3 regions of the Lactobacillus sp. CA30L genome follow, and region 3 is predicted to be linked to each of the others. Evidence: riboswitches for the same ligand, from Rfam matches in the RefSeq annotation. Region 3 holds a riboswitch; each other region holds the start of a gene.
What was found. Region 3 has a riboswitch for thiamine pyrophosphate ahead of AC2JF8_RS08900 (ECF transporter S component). Riboswitches for the same ligand answer to the same signal wherever they lie in the genome.

Region 1: it holds a riboswitch for thiamine pyrophosphate, as region 3 does, so the genes downstream of both, thiM (hydroxyethylthiazole kinase) here and AC2JF8_RS08900 (ECF transporter S component) in region 3, are expected to answer to the same signal.
Region 2: it holds a riboswitch for thiamine pyrophosphate, as region 3 does, so the genes downstream of both, AC2JF8_RS06450 (ATP-binding cassette domain-containing protein) here and AC2JF8_RS08900 (ECF transporter S component) in region 3, are expected to answer to the same signal.

What each region holds. Positions count from the first base shown of each region.
Region 1 covers NZ_JBWXGB010000003.1:193,278-199,019, forward strand. Annotated here, with positions in the region: gene AC2JF8_RS05000 (LiaF transmembrane domain-containing protein) at 1-329, shown strand, start outside; gene thiE (thiamine phosphate synthase) at 721-1,380, opposite strand; gene thiD (bifunctional hydroxymethylpyrimidine kinase/phosphomethylpyrimidine kinase) at 1,391-2,194, opposite strand; gene thiM (hydroxyethylthiazole kinase) at 2,206-2,994, opposite strand; TPP riboswitch at 3,081-3,181, opposite strand; gene tenA (thiaminase II) at 3,390-4,049, shown strand; gene AC2JF8_RS05025 (NAD(P)H-binding protein) at 4,198-4,821, opposite strand; gene AC2JF8_RS05030 (type 1 glutamine amidotransferase) at 4,986-5,654, opposite strand; gene thiD (bifunctional hydroxymethylpyrimidine kinase/phosphomethylpyrimidine kinase) at 5,716-5,742, opposite strand, start outside.
Region 2 covers NZ_JBWXGB010000004.1:211,160-216,901, reverse strand. Annotated here, with positions in the region: gene rlmH (23S rRNA (pseudouridine(1915)-N(3))-methyltransferase RlmH) at 1-64, shown strand, start outside; gene AC2JF8_RS06465 (ABC transporter ATP-binding protein) at 178-1,545, opposite strand; gene AC2JF8_RS06460 (hypothetical protein) at 1,490-1,810, opposite strand; gene AC2JF8_RS06455 (energy-coupling factor transporter transmembrane component T family protein) at 2,115-2,768, opposite strand; gene AC2JF8_RS06450 (ATP-binding cassette domain-containing protein) at 2,779-4,140, opposite strand; TPP riboswitch at 4,186-4,275, opposite strand; gene AC2JF8_RS06445 (helix-turn-helix transcriptional regulator) at 4,443-5,381, shown strand; gene htpX (zinc metalloprotease HtpX) at 5,469-5,742, opposite strand, start outside.
Region 3 covers NZ_JBWXGB010000010.1:16,044-21,785, reverse strand. Annotated here, with positions in the region: gene AC2JF8_RS08915 (FAD-binding protein) at 1-1,160, opposite strand, end outside; gene AC2JF8_RS08910 (LysR family transcriptional regulator) at 1,260-2,111, opposite strand; gene udk (uridine kinase) at 2,303-2,944, shown strand; gene AC2JF8_RS08900 (ECF transporter S component) at 3,099-3,683, opposite strand; TPP riboswitch at 3,730-3,820, opposite strand; gene AC2JF8_RS08895 (M42 family metallopeptidase) at 3,981-5,063, opposite strand; gene hpt (hypoxanthine phosphoribosyltransferase) at 5,304-5,742, shown strand, end outside.

The DNA.
Region 1 (5,742 bases), on a different contig from region 3:
AGCGCAACGTCGTAATCAACCAGAAGCTGTCGGACGTTTCCCGCTACGTGCGCTCGCAAAATCTGGAGAGCGTCACGATCAATTCCACGATGGGCGAGGTGGCCGTCTACCTTGACTCAGCAAAAGCTGCGGGCGATACCGTCACGGTCACCGTCAATGCGTCGATGGGCGAGGTTGCGCTTTACCTACCGCTGTCCTGGCGGCTTGAGGACCATCTGTCTGCCGTCTTTGGCGACGTGGAAATCAACGGCGAGTCTAGAGGAGATGGCCCAACCGTGATTTTGCAGGGTACAAGCAAATTCGGTGAGGTTTCCGTTAATTACGTTTAGTTTAAGTAAAAATAGGTGGGGCACAACTAATTTTGGTAGGACATTATTATGGATGACGAATTTCTGGAAGAGATAGCAAAAAAGCGAATGATCAGCCGGATGCTGGCGAAAATTACCCTGGCATTCGCATCCGGGGCAAAATTCTGACCTGCTGCTTTGCCTTCGAAAACCATCCACGCAAGTTGAAACTGGGCTGGAGGGGTGCTGCTAATCCCACCACTGGCAAGGCGGACCTATCGCCGTCTTGGGTTCGCTCCTTGCCCGGTCTACGAAACGTTCTTGAAAAAGTTGAATTGGCAGTTGCCTAATCAAAGCTATCAAAAATAAGGACCCGGTTTCGAAACAGAAACCGGGTCTTTTGGCGTAAGTGTATTTAAGAATTAAAAGTTAATTAGTTATCCCACGGTGCATCAAGCATTGCTTTGACCGTCTTTTCAACGTTGGGACTGCGGGCAATCAGCGAAATGACCGAAGCGCCAGCCGCACCCGTCTCGGCAATTGCCCCAAGGCTGTCTGTGGTAATGCCGCCGATGGCCACAACCGGCCGTTTGCTTTGTTCAACCAATCCGCTGAGGCCCGCAAGGCCAATCTCGGGGTCCGCGTCGTCCTTTGACTGGGTGGCAAAAATGGGACCACTGCCGTAGTAGTCGATGCCCGCGATCAGATCGCCTTGCATGATTTCATCCGGGGTGGAGCAGGAGTAGCCGACGATCATCTGGCCGTCAACCGCTGCCACGACTTGTTCGATGGCTTCATCGCTCTGCCCGACGTGGATGCCCTCGGCGTGGGTATTCAATGCCAACTCCACGTCATCGTCAATGAAGAAGGGCACGTGGTATTCTTGGCAGAGGCGGTGCAGCTGCTTGGCCATGGCCAGGCGGTTTTCAGGACGCAGCGTGGATTTAGGACCCTTGTCGCGAAACTGGAATGCGGTGATGCCAGCCTTTAGTGCTTCTTCAACCAGCCCGGGCAGCGTTTTGCCTGCCGGCACGTCCTGGGAGCCGCAGATGAAGTAGGCGTGTAAAATATTGGGGTTAAATTGGGACATGATTTCTCCTTTGCTATTTTGCCCAGTGGTTGAGCGGACCGTGGCCGTGACCAACCTGAATGGTCTGGGCAATTGTCTTGGTGACGTATTTTTTGGCGCTTTTAATCGCGTCGGTCAGGCTGTGGCCCAGGGCAAGCTGGGCCGTGATGGCGGAAGCCATGGTGTCGCCAGTGCCGTGTGTACGCTTGGTGTGCGTGCGCGGGCTGCTGGTCCAAAAACTAGAACCGTCTGCAAGGAGGGTGTAGTCTTTGACCAGCTCGCCTGGCAAGTGGCCGCCCTTAATCAGCACATTTTTGACGCCCAGTGCTTGCAGGGCGTGCGCCAATTCGGGGTACTGGTCCGTATTTGCAGCCCTGATGCCGGTTAAGGCTTCTGCTTCTGGCAGGTTGGGCGTGACCAGGTCGGCGAGGGGCAGCAGCTCCTTTTTGACGGTTGCAACAGCGTCTGCCGCCAGTAGCGGTGCGCCACCCTTGGCCACCATCACGGGGTCGATGGTGATGGGACCGAGGTCGTATCTTTGCAGGTTGAGCGCAACCCGGTGGACGTGGGCCGCGTCGCCCAGCATGCCGGTCTTGCAGGCTCGAATGCGGAAGTCGGCGGCCAGGGAAGCAAATTGCGCATCCACCAGGTCGAGCGGCATCAAAAAGGAGTCCTGCACGTCCAGCGTGTTTTGCGCGGTCACGGCAACCACGACGGCGGTGCCAAAAACGCCCTGCATCTGGAAGGTTTTCAGGTCAGCCATGATCCCTGCCCCGCCACCGGAATCGGTTCCTGCAATGGTGAGCACCTGCGGGAATGAGTTAATTTCTTCTTCCATGACAAGCACCCTTAATCAAAGTGCGCGATTTTTGCAATATCAGCAGGTTGAACCTGAGCCAAATAGTCCATGAGGTGCATGCCAAACGAACCTGGTCCAAGGTCAGGATTGTCCTTGACAAGCAGTTCCCCCGTGGCGGCAAAAACCAGCGCCGCCGTTTGGGCTGCTTCAAACGGATCGCTGCAGACCGCGGCAAATGCGGCCACGATGCTGGTCAGCATGTCGCCGGAGCCGACGTGGGCGGCAAAGAGCGGCGTGCCATTGTAGACGTGCACCACCCGCTTGCCGTCGCTGATTGTGTCGGTTGCACCGCTAGCGATGACCACGCAGTGGAGTTTGGCTGCCGTCTTCTTCGTGATGTGGTCAAGATCGCCGGCACCCGATCCGGCGTCGATGCCGCGCGCATCCCAGTCGAAACCACCCAAAGCGGCAATTTCACCGGCGTTGCCACGGATGATTTTTGCTGGAAAAGCCCACAACAAGTCAAGGGCAGTCTTCAACCGGTAGCGGACGGCACCAACCGCAACGGGGTCGAACACGACCGGCTTTTTGTAACGGGCGGCCAGGTCGCCGACCTTCTGCATCTGGGCGGTCTGTAATTTTGTCAGCGTGCCCAGATTAATGGCGATACTTCCCGCCATTGTGACCATTTCCTCTGCCTCGTTGACGTCCTTGCTCATGATGGGCGAGGCCCCGATGGCGTTCAGGCCATTAGCTACGTCCTGCACGGTGACAAAGTTGGCAATATTCAAAACAACGGGGTTCTGTGCACGCAACTTGGTTAAAAGCTCTAACTGCATCTGTTTCCTCCTTAAAAATAGAAGAGGTACCCAACCCTAGCTTCAGGCAAATAAAAAACTTTGGCACAACAATGCGCGCCAAAGTCTAATCGTATTTGACACGTTCCTACGCAAGAATTAGCTTACAGGTTCAAAGGGTCTGAAATCATCTTTCATCTCAGCCTAAAAGGCGCCCCTCGTGTTATCGCTTTCATTATAACTGCTTTTAGCGAGTAATACAATACATGTTTATAAAACTTATTTAAAAAAATGGACCACCGGGTAGAACTTTCCTTTGCCCTAGAAACGGGACTGGGGTAAGCTTAGGCTGTAAAAGCAGTTGCGAGGGGCGGGGCCGCAAAAGCGCTGACCCGTTGACCTTGCCGCAAAAGCAATAAACGACTAAGGAGGACAACGTGGAAAAATTTACAAATCAGCTGCACGAAGTGGCTAGCAGTTTATGGCAGAAGAGCAGGGAGCCCCCCTTTGTAAGTGCGCTTCAGAGTGACAAACTGACCGCCGCCCAGTTTCGCTTTTATTTGCTGCAGGACCGCTACTATTTGGCTGAATTTACCAAGATGCACAAGCTGATTGGGAAAAAGGCTAACAATCGGCAGCTTAGCACTTTTATGGCTGCGCGTGCGCAGGACCTAAAGGACACCGAAATAGCGGTGCGTGAGCACTTTTTTAAGGAACTGGCAATTACGCCTGCAGAAGTTGCCGCTGTTCCTGTTGCGCCCACCGCCTACAATTACGTTAACCACCTGCACATGACGCTGCATGAGGCCGGCGTTGCTCCGGCCGTCGCTGCGATTCTGCCGTGCTACTGGCTCTACCAGGAGATCGGACAGGCGGCAACGGCGGGCTCGCCCGTACGCATCTATCAGGAATGGATCGACACGTATGACGGAGACTGGTACGGCGTGAACGTTGTAAAAATCCTGGAACTAACCAATATCCTGGCCCAACGTGCTTCTGCAGAGGAGCAGGAGCAGATGAGAAACGCCTTTGTCCGCAGCAGCTACTACGAACTGCAATTCTGGCAGATGGCGTATGAACAGCAACAATGGGAATAAAGGCTTGTGACATAGTGGATGCGTACCAGCGCTTGTTTTTGGGACATTAAATTAGCGTAAAAGAAAAAGGGCTGAGTTTTAACTTCATCCACTTTGAGGGATGAACAAGCTAATTCAGCTCTTTTGCAATTATTATGCGCTTGTGCTTTTAGATCTGGGCCAGGGCCTGGTCGATTGGCGTGCTTCCCGCGTGCATCGGGATTGCCTTGCCGATTGTATTGTCATGCTCCAAGATGGCGGCTAGAACGTGGGCCACATCGGTAATGGAGTTGGCGCCGGCTTCTTTCGTATTGAGGGCGATCGTGCCACTGGCCGGCGTTTCCGTGAGACTGCCCGGCTGCAGAATCGTGTAGGATAATTTCGTTTGGTTCATCAGCCAGTTATCGGCAAGGTACTTGCCCAGGTAGTATTCGCGCAAGGACGTTTTTTCCCACGAGGCAGGATTCAGGGAGCCGTAGCCGCTAAGCATGATGAAGCGACTGATGTTGTTCTTTTGGGCCGCCTGCATTGTCTTGATTGCGCCGTAAGCATCAATTTCTAAAACATCGCTGCCGCGTGATCCGGCCACAAAGTAGATTGCGTCTTGCTGGCCAATTTTGGCCGCAATTTCACCGGCGGCGGAGTGCAGGTCGAGTGGCACCTGCGTTAATTTTAACCCCTCAAGGGAATCGAAGTGGCGCGCGCCCGCACTGACCTGGTGGCCCTGCTTAACTAATTCCTGGCACAGCTTTTGGCCCACCCGGCCGCTGGCTCCAACTACAAAAACTTTCATAAACTCTCCTTTGACGACTGACAAGGTGTCCAGTACGTATTTATATTATAACAGGCTGAAGCCGGCCCACTAGTTTTAACGTTTGGCTAGCAGCAAGCAAAAAGCAGAATGTGGCTGATCTTCAAGTCGCCCGCGTTCTGCTGGTTGCTATCGTATTTGTCTGGCTACGCGCTGATGCGCTTTTCATGCCAATCCAAAATCATCTTGATAATGGCATTGGCAACGTTGAGGTTCTTAAGCAGGGGCCCGTGGGAATAGGTTCCGATGAAGTTGCGATAGCGCAGGCCCTCAACGTGGTCCTGCGGGTTGTTGCCGTAGCCCTCTATCATTTTGCCAAGGGGGTGGAGCTTGTTTTGATCGTCAAAATAAGTCTGCCCCGAGTGGTTCTCAAAGGCTGCGACCTCGCCCCACTCGCTCATGTAGCGCGTGTCGCCAATCATGCGCTTGTCCGCCTTAAAAATCGTGTGGAAGGGCAGGATGTCAAGTCCCTTGATTGTGACGCCCGCGCTCGTCTTGTAGTAAGTTCCGACCAGCTGGTAGCCGCCGCAAACGCCGAGCATGGGGCAGCCCGCGTTAAGGTAGGCGGTCAGGGTTTCCTTGTGACGGGGCAGGTCCTTAGCCACCACGGTCTGTTCGAAGTCTTGGCCGCCGCCGAAGAAGACGAAGTCATAGTCAAACGCGTTGAATTCAGCGCCCAGGGAGATATTATCCACGCGCGTCTCATAGTCCTGCTTCTGCATTAAAAACTGGATAATTTTGACGTCGCCGGAATCACCGTACGTGTTCATCAAATCTTCGTATAAGTACGCAATTTTAATCATTTTGTCAGCCATCATGCACCTACCTTTATCTTGTTAAAGTATATCTTAACGGTGGCCCGGGGGCAAAGAGAAATCACTCCGTATCCTGCTGGGCGGCGAA
Region 2 (5,742 bases), on a different contig from region 3:
GGTTTTGATCGAGCAGATCTACCGCGGCTTCATGATTAACAGCGGCAGTCCGTACCATAAGTAATGCCGGTCTTGTTTGGTTTGATTGGACATAATAAAACCCCGAAGTTGTTTTACTTTCGGGGTTCACGGCAAACTTGCAAACCAATTTTTTATCATACTGGCAACTGGGAGTTTTTATCCTAATTCAATCACTTGCTCAAACTGCTGCGCGATTTCCGGGCGCAGGTGGTGGGAAATGTAGACTAGGGTTACGCCGTCCAAATCAAGCAGGCTCTGCTCGATCTTCTGGCCATCTTTTTCATCGATGGCCGAGGTGATCTCATCGGCCAGGATGACTTGCGGGTTGCCGAGCAGCTGCCGGGCCAGCGCGATTCGCTGCTTTTGGCCACCGGAAATGTTGTTGCCGGCGTGCTTTAACACGGTGTCAAGGCCGCCCGGGCTCTCCGCTACAAACTGCTCCAGGCCGGCGCGCGCAACTGCGGCGTTCACCGCGTCAGCGCTTGCGTCGCGGCCTAAAGTAATGTTGTAGCGCAGGGTACCGTCAAAAATATAGGCTGACTGGTCGATGTAGGCAATCTGCCTGTGCAGCGACTTCAGACTGAGCTCGCGGTATTCGCTGTCGTCCCAGGTGAGCGCGCCCCGGTAGCCCGTTAATAACCCGCCAATCAGCTTCACTAAGGTTGACTTGCCGCAGCCGGACGGACCAACAATGGCCACCCGGTCGCCCTTCTTAATGGTACCCGAAACATTGTTCAAGATGGCCCGGTCGCTGCCGGGATAGCCAAATGACAGGTCGCTGAAGGCAATTTGCCGGGCCAGCGGGGCAGCCTCTTTTCCCTGGGAATCTTGCTTCTGCGTGTCGGCCAGCTTGTTGTACTTGTCAAAAATAGGCTGAACGGCCCGAATCGAAGTCAGCTGAATGCTGATGTTGGTCAAGCTGCCGAAGACGTTGCCGGCCATCGAGCCGACAATCAGAATGGCACCAATCGGAAGCTGGTGGTGGAAGGCGAGGTAGCCGGATTCAATTGTTAAAATGGTTTGGGCGCTGATGCTAATCAGGTTGACCAGTACATTGGAGAAGGACATTTTAGTTGTATAGTTAACCCGGGCCTGGCCCGCCTCGTCCGATACGGCCAGTGCCACCTTATTCAGCAATTTTTGCTGACCGAGCGTGAGCAGGTTGATAAAGCCCTCCAAAATATCGGTCATCTTAGCCGTTAACACCTCATTTTGCTGGCTCTGCTTCTGCGACAAGTTTTCTAGCTGTCTTTTAAAAATGCGGGGAAACAAAATCATCACAACGGCAAACACCAAGGTTGTTATTAATAAGAGCGCGTTATAAGAAAGCAGAACAACACTGGCAACAATGGCCAGGAGCGTGCTACTGAAGGTTTCCTGCAAACTGATAAAACCAGCTTCGTTAATTTGATTAATATCATTAGTAAACCAGGACACGTAATCGGCCTCTGTGTGGTTGTTGAAGCCCTCATATTCCTGGCGGCCAATTACCCCGGCCAGGTCCGCCCCTAATGGAGTTATCAACGGTTTTTGTGATAATAGCAGAATACCTTGAAGTGGTAAAAAAGAAGACCAAAAAAATGGCCCAACTGAATAAGTTTAGTACTGTATCAGTAATAAAACCCGCCAGATTACGCTGGGTCAGCGCGGTCAGGGCGTTACCGTTAAAAATGCTGGTGGCGGTTTGTGATACGTTCCAACCAAGATAGAGAATAGCCAAAATTATATACTTGCCGGGATTGCGTTTGACATAAGTCCAGAGTGAAAAGTTTGCGATAGTGTTTTCCATAATTCGCCTCCGCTGAATTAATTATCACAGCCAGTGACAATAATGTAATAGAGTAGTCGCCACTACTTGCTTTGTGCGTTCTGCGATAAGAATAGTGCCGGCTAACGCTAAATAATCCAGCTGCTTTTTAGTTGCTTTTAATATATTAATTATCATTTTATAATTAAGTACCTAGAAAAGCAATCGAATTATCAAAAAAAGGCCCGCAAGTTAGGGAAATTGCGGGCCTTATTTCGTATTATTATTTTTTCACTTTTTCCGGCTGCGGCGTTATAACGCTAGTCGAGCGGTTAAATAAAAGCGCTCAGCGCAGCGTGAACAGCGCGGCGTTGGTAGCGAGGAGAATAATGCCGGCCAGCAGCCAGTCGCGTGTTGTGACCGGGACGCGTACGATGACCGACCGCTGGGCACCCTCGCGAAAGCCGTGGGACTCCATGCCCTGGGCCAGGTTTTCGGCGGAATTCAGCGCAACCAGGATGGCCTTGAAGTAGAGCACCGGCGACCAGAAGCTGAGGTAGACGCCGCGCATCATGCCGGCCGTCCGAATCTGCTTGACCGCCTGCCGCATGCGGGGGATGATGTTGAGCGCTGCCAGCACGCCGTAGGCAAACTTGCTGGGGAGGCGGAAGTTCTGCTCAAAGGAGCGGGCCAGGTCCTCCGGGCTGGTGTCAATCGCCACGCAGTAAATTGTCAGCGTGTAGACGTAGATCCGGCTGGACAGGCTGAACGCGTTGTAGAGGTCGGGCCGCGGCGCAAACCAGTAGAGCGTGGCAAAGACGGTGAAGGCCGCAATCAGCGGGACGAGCAGCGTTAATAGGAGCTGGCACAGCGTAATGCGCTTGTAGATAAGGTAGAATAGGGCAAAAACAATGACCAGCAGGTTGGTAGACAGGCTCGACTTGAGCGAGATTTCGATGGAAATAATCAGTGCCAGGACAAATTTAAAACTAGGATTCAATGGTTGTACCTCACTTGTCTACGTAGGTTAAACGGCGGTTTTTGAAGACCAGGTGGTAGTCGCACCAGTCTGCTAGGCCGGCGAGCTCGTGGCTGATGATCAGCAGGGTCTGTCCCCGCTGCTTCTGGCTCTCCTTAAGCCAGGTCATGACCTGGCGGGCGGATTCGTGGTCGAGTCCGCTCAGCGGCTCGTCGATCAGCAAGACGTCCAGGTCCGCAATCAGCATTAACAGGATCTGTAGTTTCTTCTGCTGGCCCCCGGACAGGGAGTAGACAACGTGGTCGAGCAGCGCGTCGAGCTCCAGGTCGGCCAGGGCCTCTTTGATTTTTTTGTCGGTGAAGAAGCTGCCGGTCCGCTGCTTCTTGCTCAGGGCGATTTCATCCTTGACGGTAATGTTGATGAACTGGTCGCTCGCCGTCTGGAAGATCTGCCCGACGCGGCGCAGGTAGGTGCGGGCGGTCTGCCGCCGTATCTCCTTTTCGCGGTAGGTCAGGCTGCCGGAATACGGAATCATCTTGGTGAGCGCGCTGAAGAGCGAGGTCTTGCCGACGCCATTGGCGCCCGTGATCAGCGTGGCCTTGCCCCGCGGAATGTCCAGGTGGTCCTGGTCAAGCAGCAGCCGGTTCTGCGTGACCTGTGTCCTCTTCAGGGCAAAGCAGGGGTTTTCGCCCGCCTGCGGCAGCGCGAACGTGTACACGTCGCCATGGTGGTCGTTTTCCGCCAGCAACTGGTTCATGGCGCTATCATCCAGACGGATCACGGACTTGCCGGCGAACTTGAACAGGCAGTCGCAGACGCCCGCATAGCCGCTCAAAACGTGGTCGCTGAGGATGATGGTCTTGCCCTGGTCGCGCAGACGGGCGAGCTTGGCAATCAGAAACGTCCGTGCCTGGGGGTCACAGCTTGCGAAGGGCTCGTCGAGCAGAAACAGGTCGGTGTTCATCGCCACCAAAACAGCCAGTGCGACGCGCTGCTGCTCGCCGCCGGACATCGTGTTGATTTTCTGGTCGAGCAGGTGGTCAATCTGGGCAAACTGCACGGCTTCGTTCAGCCGCTCCTTGTAATGCGCGCGGTCCACCTGCAGGTTCTCGAGCGCGAAGATGATCTCCTCGCGCGGCGTGGCCATGGTGAACTGTTCGCCGGCACTCTGGAACATCATGGCCGCCTTCAAGCCGTTCAGGTCTGTTTTTCCGCTGATTCTGCCCGCATACTTGGGGTACAGCCCCGCCAGTATCTTGAGCAAAGTAGACTTGCCGCAGCCGGTCGGTCCCACGAGCAGGGTGAACTTGCCGGTGGGGATGTGCAGGTTGACGTTGGTGAGGACCTTATCGTCTTCATCATATGAAAAAGTGAGGTTTGTGCTTGTAATCAATTTTGTTACCAAATAAAAAAAGTCATCATGGCTAAGGCCTGACGACGTAAAAAGATTAATTTTCCCTTCGCTGGCATTATCCATGGCAGGTTCAACGGGTATGTTCTCAGCCTAGCGGCACCCCGGTATTTTCAGGTTAATTATACCTAAACGTCCTTGGGTTGTCTAGCAAGCGCCGCCGCACGCCGAAAATAGGGACGGGAACAGCCAAACGCATCCCCCTGCAAAATTGCGGGCTTATCGCCGGGTTTTAGGCTATAATTAAAATTATGAAAATAAATTGCTAGTTAGAGGGTGAAGGCATGGCGGCGGTAAAATTAGAACAATATTTGACCAGTATCCTGAATTCAACTAAGGCGGATACGAATGAGGTGCGGCTGCGTCCGGGCAACCGTGATTTGGACCTGCTGGCGGTTGCCCTTGAGAACCATAACGTGGGCGTGCACCGTTACCAGACGTCGAACGCGCTGCTCCTATACGCGGCCCAGGGCAGGACCCACGTTGCGATTAACGGCCAGGACTATTTGCTTGTGGCCGGCAACATCGTCTTACTGCAGGGCAAGAGCAGCTATGAGGTGCAGCGGCAGTCGCCTGGCGACCTGCTCGTGAAGCTTGAACTCAGTGCGCAGGTGGACTTGCGGCAGCTTTTTGGCGGCAGTATGCGTCTTGAAGGGCCGGAAAAGCAGGCGGTGCAGGAGGTGGAAGACGCCTTGAGAACCAACCGCCTGCTCTACCTCAAGTGCACGCCCATGTCCGTATCGGTCCAATTGCTTAAGAAGGTCATCAACGAGTACCTCAACCAAAACCTCTTTGCCCGCAGCATTATTAGCGCGGAATTGAGCATTCTCTTTATTGCCGCCATGAGGAGCCAGAACCTGGCAACGGCGGGCAAGGTCAGCCACCAGTTTGTTGTCTCGGCGCTTGAGCAGTACATCGATGACAATTACGCCAGTATTTCCCTGGACAAGACGGCCAAGCACTTCGGCTTTAACCCCAATTACTTTTCCAGCCTGGTCAAGCAGAAGACGGGCAAGAGCTTCGTTGAACACGTTGATGAGCGGCGGATGGAAGAGGCCCGCAACTTGCTGGCGCGGCCCGATATTTCCGTTAAGGAGATCATTCGCCGGGTGGGCTACAGCGGCAAGTCCTTCTTTTATAAAAAGTTTAACGAATACTACCATGAAACGCCGGTGCAGATGCGCGCCGAACTGTTTCGTCAGGCCAACATCAACTTGAAGTAGCAAGACGGCCCCCTGGCAAAATACCATAACCCCAATTTGATGACAGAAAAAAACGATATCCCCTTCAAGGGACATCGTTTTTTGTTTTTACATTTTTTCGAGGCGCTTGATGCGGTCTTCCGTTGGGGGATGACTGTCAAACAGGTGGGTAAAGCCGTGCTTTTTGCGCAGGGGATCCTCGATGTACATTCCGGCGCTGCTTGGATCCGCCTTCTTCATCGGGCTGGCACCGTCAATCTTTTCAAGTGCGGAAATCAGCCCCTGGGGGTTGCGGGTGAGCTCGACCGACGATGCGTCGGCCAGGTATTCCCGGTTGCGGGACAAGGCCATCTGCGCCAGGCTGGCACAAATGGGGCCAAGA
Region 3 (5,742 bases):
TTATATACATCAATGTTTCTTCTCAATGATGCAAGTGGCAGATGCAGCTTCTGGGCTAACTCTTCTAGTGTCTTTGCCTTAACTACTTCTCCCGTCTTGACTGCTTCGTCAAAGTCCGCTTGAATATGCGATAACGGTCCAACAGTTGTTCTCGGGGTCTCTCCTACGTTACAAAATTGGCGCTCAAACGTGTCTTCAAGGTTAATCTCAGTCTGACTGAACGTGTCAAGCGTCTTCTGGTCAACCACAACGTAGTACTTGCCATGCACGTTGTGGGCTGCATTGCCCCACATGGCGAAGTCGTAGACCACATCCTCATTGACAAAGCGATTGGCAGTCTGGTCAAGCCAGAGAAGCGGCAGATTGGTCAAGGTCTCAACGGCACTGTCCCGCTTCAATGGGTTGATGTTCCTGCTTGGTGCGCAGCCATGAGCAAACAAAGCCGGGCTATGCCGCCAGTCTGCACCAAGCTTATGGGTCAGTCTGATGCCCGTACCGTCCGACTTGTGCTCACCCAGGTTAAGCAGCTCAGCAGCATCTGAATATCTTGATTTAAGCATTTGCTCATTACCGCAGTAGCCACCATCGGCAAAAATAACCTTTTGAGCCTTAATCCTAATGCGGTGTCCATCCTTGCCTTCAGCAATTACGGCCTTTAATCCATCTGCATAATCCAGGTCCACCGCCGCAGTTTCAAGTAAGACCTTGTTGTTAGCAGCTTCAAACTTAGCCGGCAACTTGTCCCAGTTGACTATTTTTTCGCCAAAGTTATCAAATTTGTGGTAGACAAGTGGATCGTTCATGTGGGCCTTCTGCTCACTCTGCTCTACCGTCACTGGTAGACCCATTTCTACAAGTCGACTGATGTTTGCCCCTGACCGCTTCAAGAAACGCGCCAATAATTCACCGTTGACAAAGAAATGATTATAATCGGTCAAACCAGTGAAAGCTTCCCGGTAACCGTATTTAACCTTGCGTTCCTTTTGTTCGTCCGAATTAATGGCAAAAACACCATGGGCGCCAAACTTACCGGCACCTCCAACTTTATTACCCTTTTCTAGCAATACGAATGGGACTTTTCTTTGGTATAGCTCGAAACTAGCAGAGATGCCGGATGAACCAGATCCCACAACGACAACTTGGGTTGAAATAGAATCCATGTTTATTTACTTCCTTTCTTGATTGTAATTTAACTTACAAATAAATTTTAATCTAGCTTGCTTGTAATCGCTAACACATAAAAGTTGCCGTCAATAACTTTAAGTTGTTGCCCACTTAAGGACTTTTTTTAATTGGTCAGAAACACCCGCATTTAGTGCAAGAACAACAGTGAACGCACCCTGTAGATGAGCCGGTGAGCAGCGGTAAATATTCATGCACTTGGCGGGCAAGACAAAGGATTCCGGAACCATGGCCAGCCCACCGTTATAGTTGACATTGAGGCAGGCCGCGGAAAAACTGTTAATTTGATCAATCTGCTGATAGCCCCAGCCATCACCGTTATATATCTCCAGTATTGCCCGCTGAATATTCATGATGCCTGTCGACTGCCAGTTCTGCATGTAAATTGTGCTCTTTTGAGCAAGTGCCCGTGCATTGCCGTTATACTCCTCAAGTTTGTCTCGATTCAACAAAAGATCAAAGCTAATCGTTCGCAGTGGCAAACATTCCACCTTCCTGTTGCCCGCAAAGGCCAGCTCAAAGCCGACCAGCAGGTCATAATTACCATTAATCAGCCGTCTGATGCCTGTTTCGAAATCTTCTTCGTCAAAGCTAAACTGGTAATTCTGCGGGAGCTTTGCGGCAAACACCACCGCCTCATTTTCGAAACCAGGTAGGAAGTGAATGCGCAGAAGCTGCTTGGGGTCAAAGTTAGGGTGATGCCAGATTTCGCTATACAGGTTAATTATCTCTACCGCGCGCCTGTAAAACTCTTCGCCCACCGGCGTTAGCTTTAATTCTCCTACTGAACGGTTAATCAGCTTCTGACCCAGCTCGACCTCAAGTTTTTTAATTGCGGAGCTGACTGCAGTCTCAGAAACGTAATTGCGCTTAGCGGCCGAGATAAAGCCATGCGTCTGCACCACATCAATAAAATATTTTACTGGCATTAGGTTATAGTTCATTTTTTTATCCATTTCATAATCAAATTATTGCTTTCACATTTAATATTATAAGAAAAGCGCAACAAGTCAAAGCCAAAATTAAAAAGCGCCGGTAAAGACGCGATTTTTATCCTCAACTATTGGTAATTCACTCCAAAATAAAGTAAAATGTTTAGTGATTAAAAAGGAGCATCCAAATGGCAAAACTCGAAAAGCCCGTTGTGATTGGCATTACTGGTGGTTCAGGCAGTGGTAAAACGACTATTGCGCGTAAAATCGTCGAGCAAATGCGGGAAAATGAACACGTCTTGATTATGACTCAGGATTCATACTATAAAGATAATACAGGCATCCCCATGGACGTTCGGCTGAACATCAACTACGACCACCCCGATGCGTTTGACGTCCCGCTGCTGAAAAAGCAGCTGGCCGCACTGCTGCGCTACGAACCCATTGAAATGCCTATATACGACTTTAAGGCCCACACGCGCAGCAATAAGACCCTCCACGTTGAGCCCGCCGACATCATCATTCTCGAGGGCATCCTGGTTCTGGCCAGCGCGGAAATTCGTGATTTGATGGATATTAAGGTCTATGTCGATACCGACGATGACATCCGCTTCATTAGGCGACTCGAGCGCGACATGGACGAGCGTGGCCGCTCGAGCGCGTCAGTCATTGACCAGTACCTTAGTACGGTCAAGCCCATGTACCACCAGTTCGTTGAACCGACCAAGCGCTACGCGGACATTATCGTACCCGAGGGCGGTGAAAACAACGTGGCTATCGACATGTTGACGACCAAGGTTCATTCTATTCTCGGCAAAAGCATTAAATAAAAGAAGAGTCTGGGAAAAAACTCTAATCTAACTAAAAAGGCTGACAAATCACGTTAATCAAACGTTGATTTATCGGTCTTTTTAAATTGTGAAATTTTTTAATTTAACTTCAAGGGCACTTTTTTCCCAGACTCTTTTTTACTAGTTATTTTAACTAATCATGATCAACACGAGGCTGCAAAGTCCGATCAAACAAATTAGTAATCAGCTTGGCAAAGACACCATCAAAGATAAGACATGAAAGTACAGTTGTGATAAACATGGCAATTTGCAGTTGGACGCTGTACTTACCCCAGCCATATAAGAAATAGGTCGGTATAAAACTACCAAGACTGGCAAAAAAGGCCCCTGTAAGAACACTTCGCCAAGAAAAATTACGGTAGTTTTCTTTTTTCGGAAAGAAGCCAATCTCATTGGTAGCGCCCTGAATGAAGCCCTGCAGAACCGTAATTGCCCCCCACTGACCCCCAATTGCCATTTCTACAATTGCAGCCAGGGCTTCACCAATCATTCCTGACCCTGTTGTTGGCACAAAGTACATAGCTAGCGGTCCTGCCAGCAACCAGAGGCCACAAAAGACGGTGTCGGTAAGTGGCGCATAACCTGTTGAAACTAACGCCAACTTAACTATATTAAAGGCCCAGTTAAAGCCGTAGGTGTAAACCACACCCATGATTATGCCAATCAGTGCAATCAGAATAATCGACTTGACGTTCCACTTCGATGATCTTGTAAACATAAAAAATACTCCTAACTAATCTTAAGTCAGTAGGAGTACGATCATATCTACTTCAATAACACTTCCCTAGCGCAGGTATTATCCCGTTCAGGTTCGGAGGGTATTTCTCAGCTAATGCGGCACCCCTAGTGACTCTCATTATTTTACTCTTAACAGTTTAACACATTCGACGTTATCTGTCCCGGGGACTTTTCGCCCAGGCGCTTTTTGTTCAATCTGAACCGTTTGCCCATTGCTTTTTAATGATTCTTTTCATGCGTAGCTTCATTTGCATGTCTTTTACCAAAAAGAGCGCCATTAAAACTTGCTAAAGCTGGCCAGTCTTTCTGGAGTCATGTCCCGGATAATCGCAACGGCCAAATCAACGGACGCCTTGAAGTCATGGTAGGCGCTGAAGCAGTACGGTGAATGCTCATAGCGGACCGGGATGCCAATCACGATGGTCGGTGCCCCGTTCTCGTAGTAAATCGCAGCACCGTCCTGACCGCCACCGGTCCGAACGGAGCGCGTGTATGGAATGTGGTTTTTATCGGCTAATGCGCAAGCATACTCCTGGAACTTGGGGTTCGGCAAGAAGGTCGTGTCCATGTCGCGCAGCATTGGACCGCGCTTTAAGCCGGTCTGGGAGAGCCAGTCCGGCGTGAACGTGTCATCGGCGGGACAAGACTCGAGGACAATGGCCAGGTCGGGCTTAACCGCACGGGCAGTAACATAGGCGCCACGCAGGCCCACTTCTTCCTGGCTGGAGAGTGCACCGACAACGTTAAGATTAGTCTCCTCGCCCTGCAGGTTGTCCAAGACATCGACCATGGCAGCAGCACCGAAGCGGTCGTCAAAGTCCTTGCCGAAGAACAGACCGGACTTGTCGTTATATTCGCACTTAACGTCCACAAAAATCGGACAGCCTGTATCAATTCGGTAATCATTGATAGTTTCCGCGCGTGAAGTCGAACCAACATCGATCGACATGTCGGCAACATCGGGCACGTTGTTTTTTTCGGCCGCAGTCATGAAGTGTGGCGGCTTGGTGGCAACAACGCCCGGCACGTATTCACCGTCTCTGTTCCTAATCTTGACGCGCAGAGCCGGGATATTGTACTTGACCCACCCACCGAGCGGAACAAACTTGATCATCCCGTTGGGGCGCACCGCCTGCGTAATGAAGCCAACGGCGTCTGAGTGCGCATCGAGCTGAATCACCGGCCGGCCCGCCTTGTTTTCCTTCTTGGCAGCGTACACGTTGAGCATGCCATCAACGTTGACGTCGGCGATCTCCTTGACGTTTTCGATAAACATTTTAACGAATTCTTCCTCAAAGCCCGAGGTGGCATTTGCATCCGAGAATGCTTTGAGCATTTTGATTTCTTGTTCTTTTTCCATTGTAGTGACCTTTCGCTTGAATAATATCTCCCTTCATTGTAGCAAAAACTTTAAGACCTGCGTGCGCAATTTAAGCTTATTTTCAGCAAAATCGTCAGCGTGCCCGTTAAGGGGGCCGCTTGTGCCGCCGCAAGCGCCAAGTTTATCCGAAAATCGTCATACGCAGTACCTTTTTAGCAGAAAAATGATATAATCGAGATTATTAGGAATTTTGTGTTACTTAAAATGAAGGGTAGATAAATGCCGAAGAGCGACGATATTAACAGTATTATTGATCATAAATTGTTTACTGAAGAGGACATTCACGCGCTGTGCATTAAGCTGGGCAAGCAATTGACTGCTGACTATGCAGGCAAGAAGCCGTTAGTTGTTGGTGCCCTCAAAGGGGCCATCTTCTTTCTAACCGACCTGGTGCGGGAAATGGACGTCAAGGAAGAAATTGATTTTATAGATGTTTCCAGCTACGGCGACGGTTTTGAATCGTCCGGCGAAGTCAAACTCATCTCTGACCTTGCCAGCGACGTTAAGAACCGCGACGTTCTAATCGTTGAAGACATTGTTGACACTGGACTAACCTTGAAGTACATGAAGGACCTGCTCAAAAAGCGCGGTGCCCGCAGCGTGAAGTGCTGCGTTCTGCTCAACAAGGAGGCCAACCGCAACACCGACGTCGAGATTG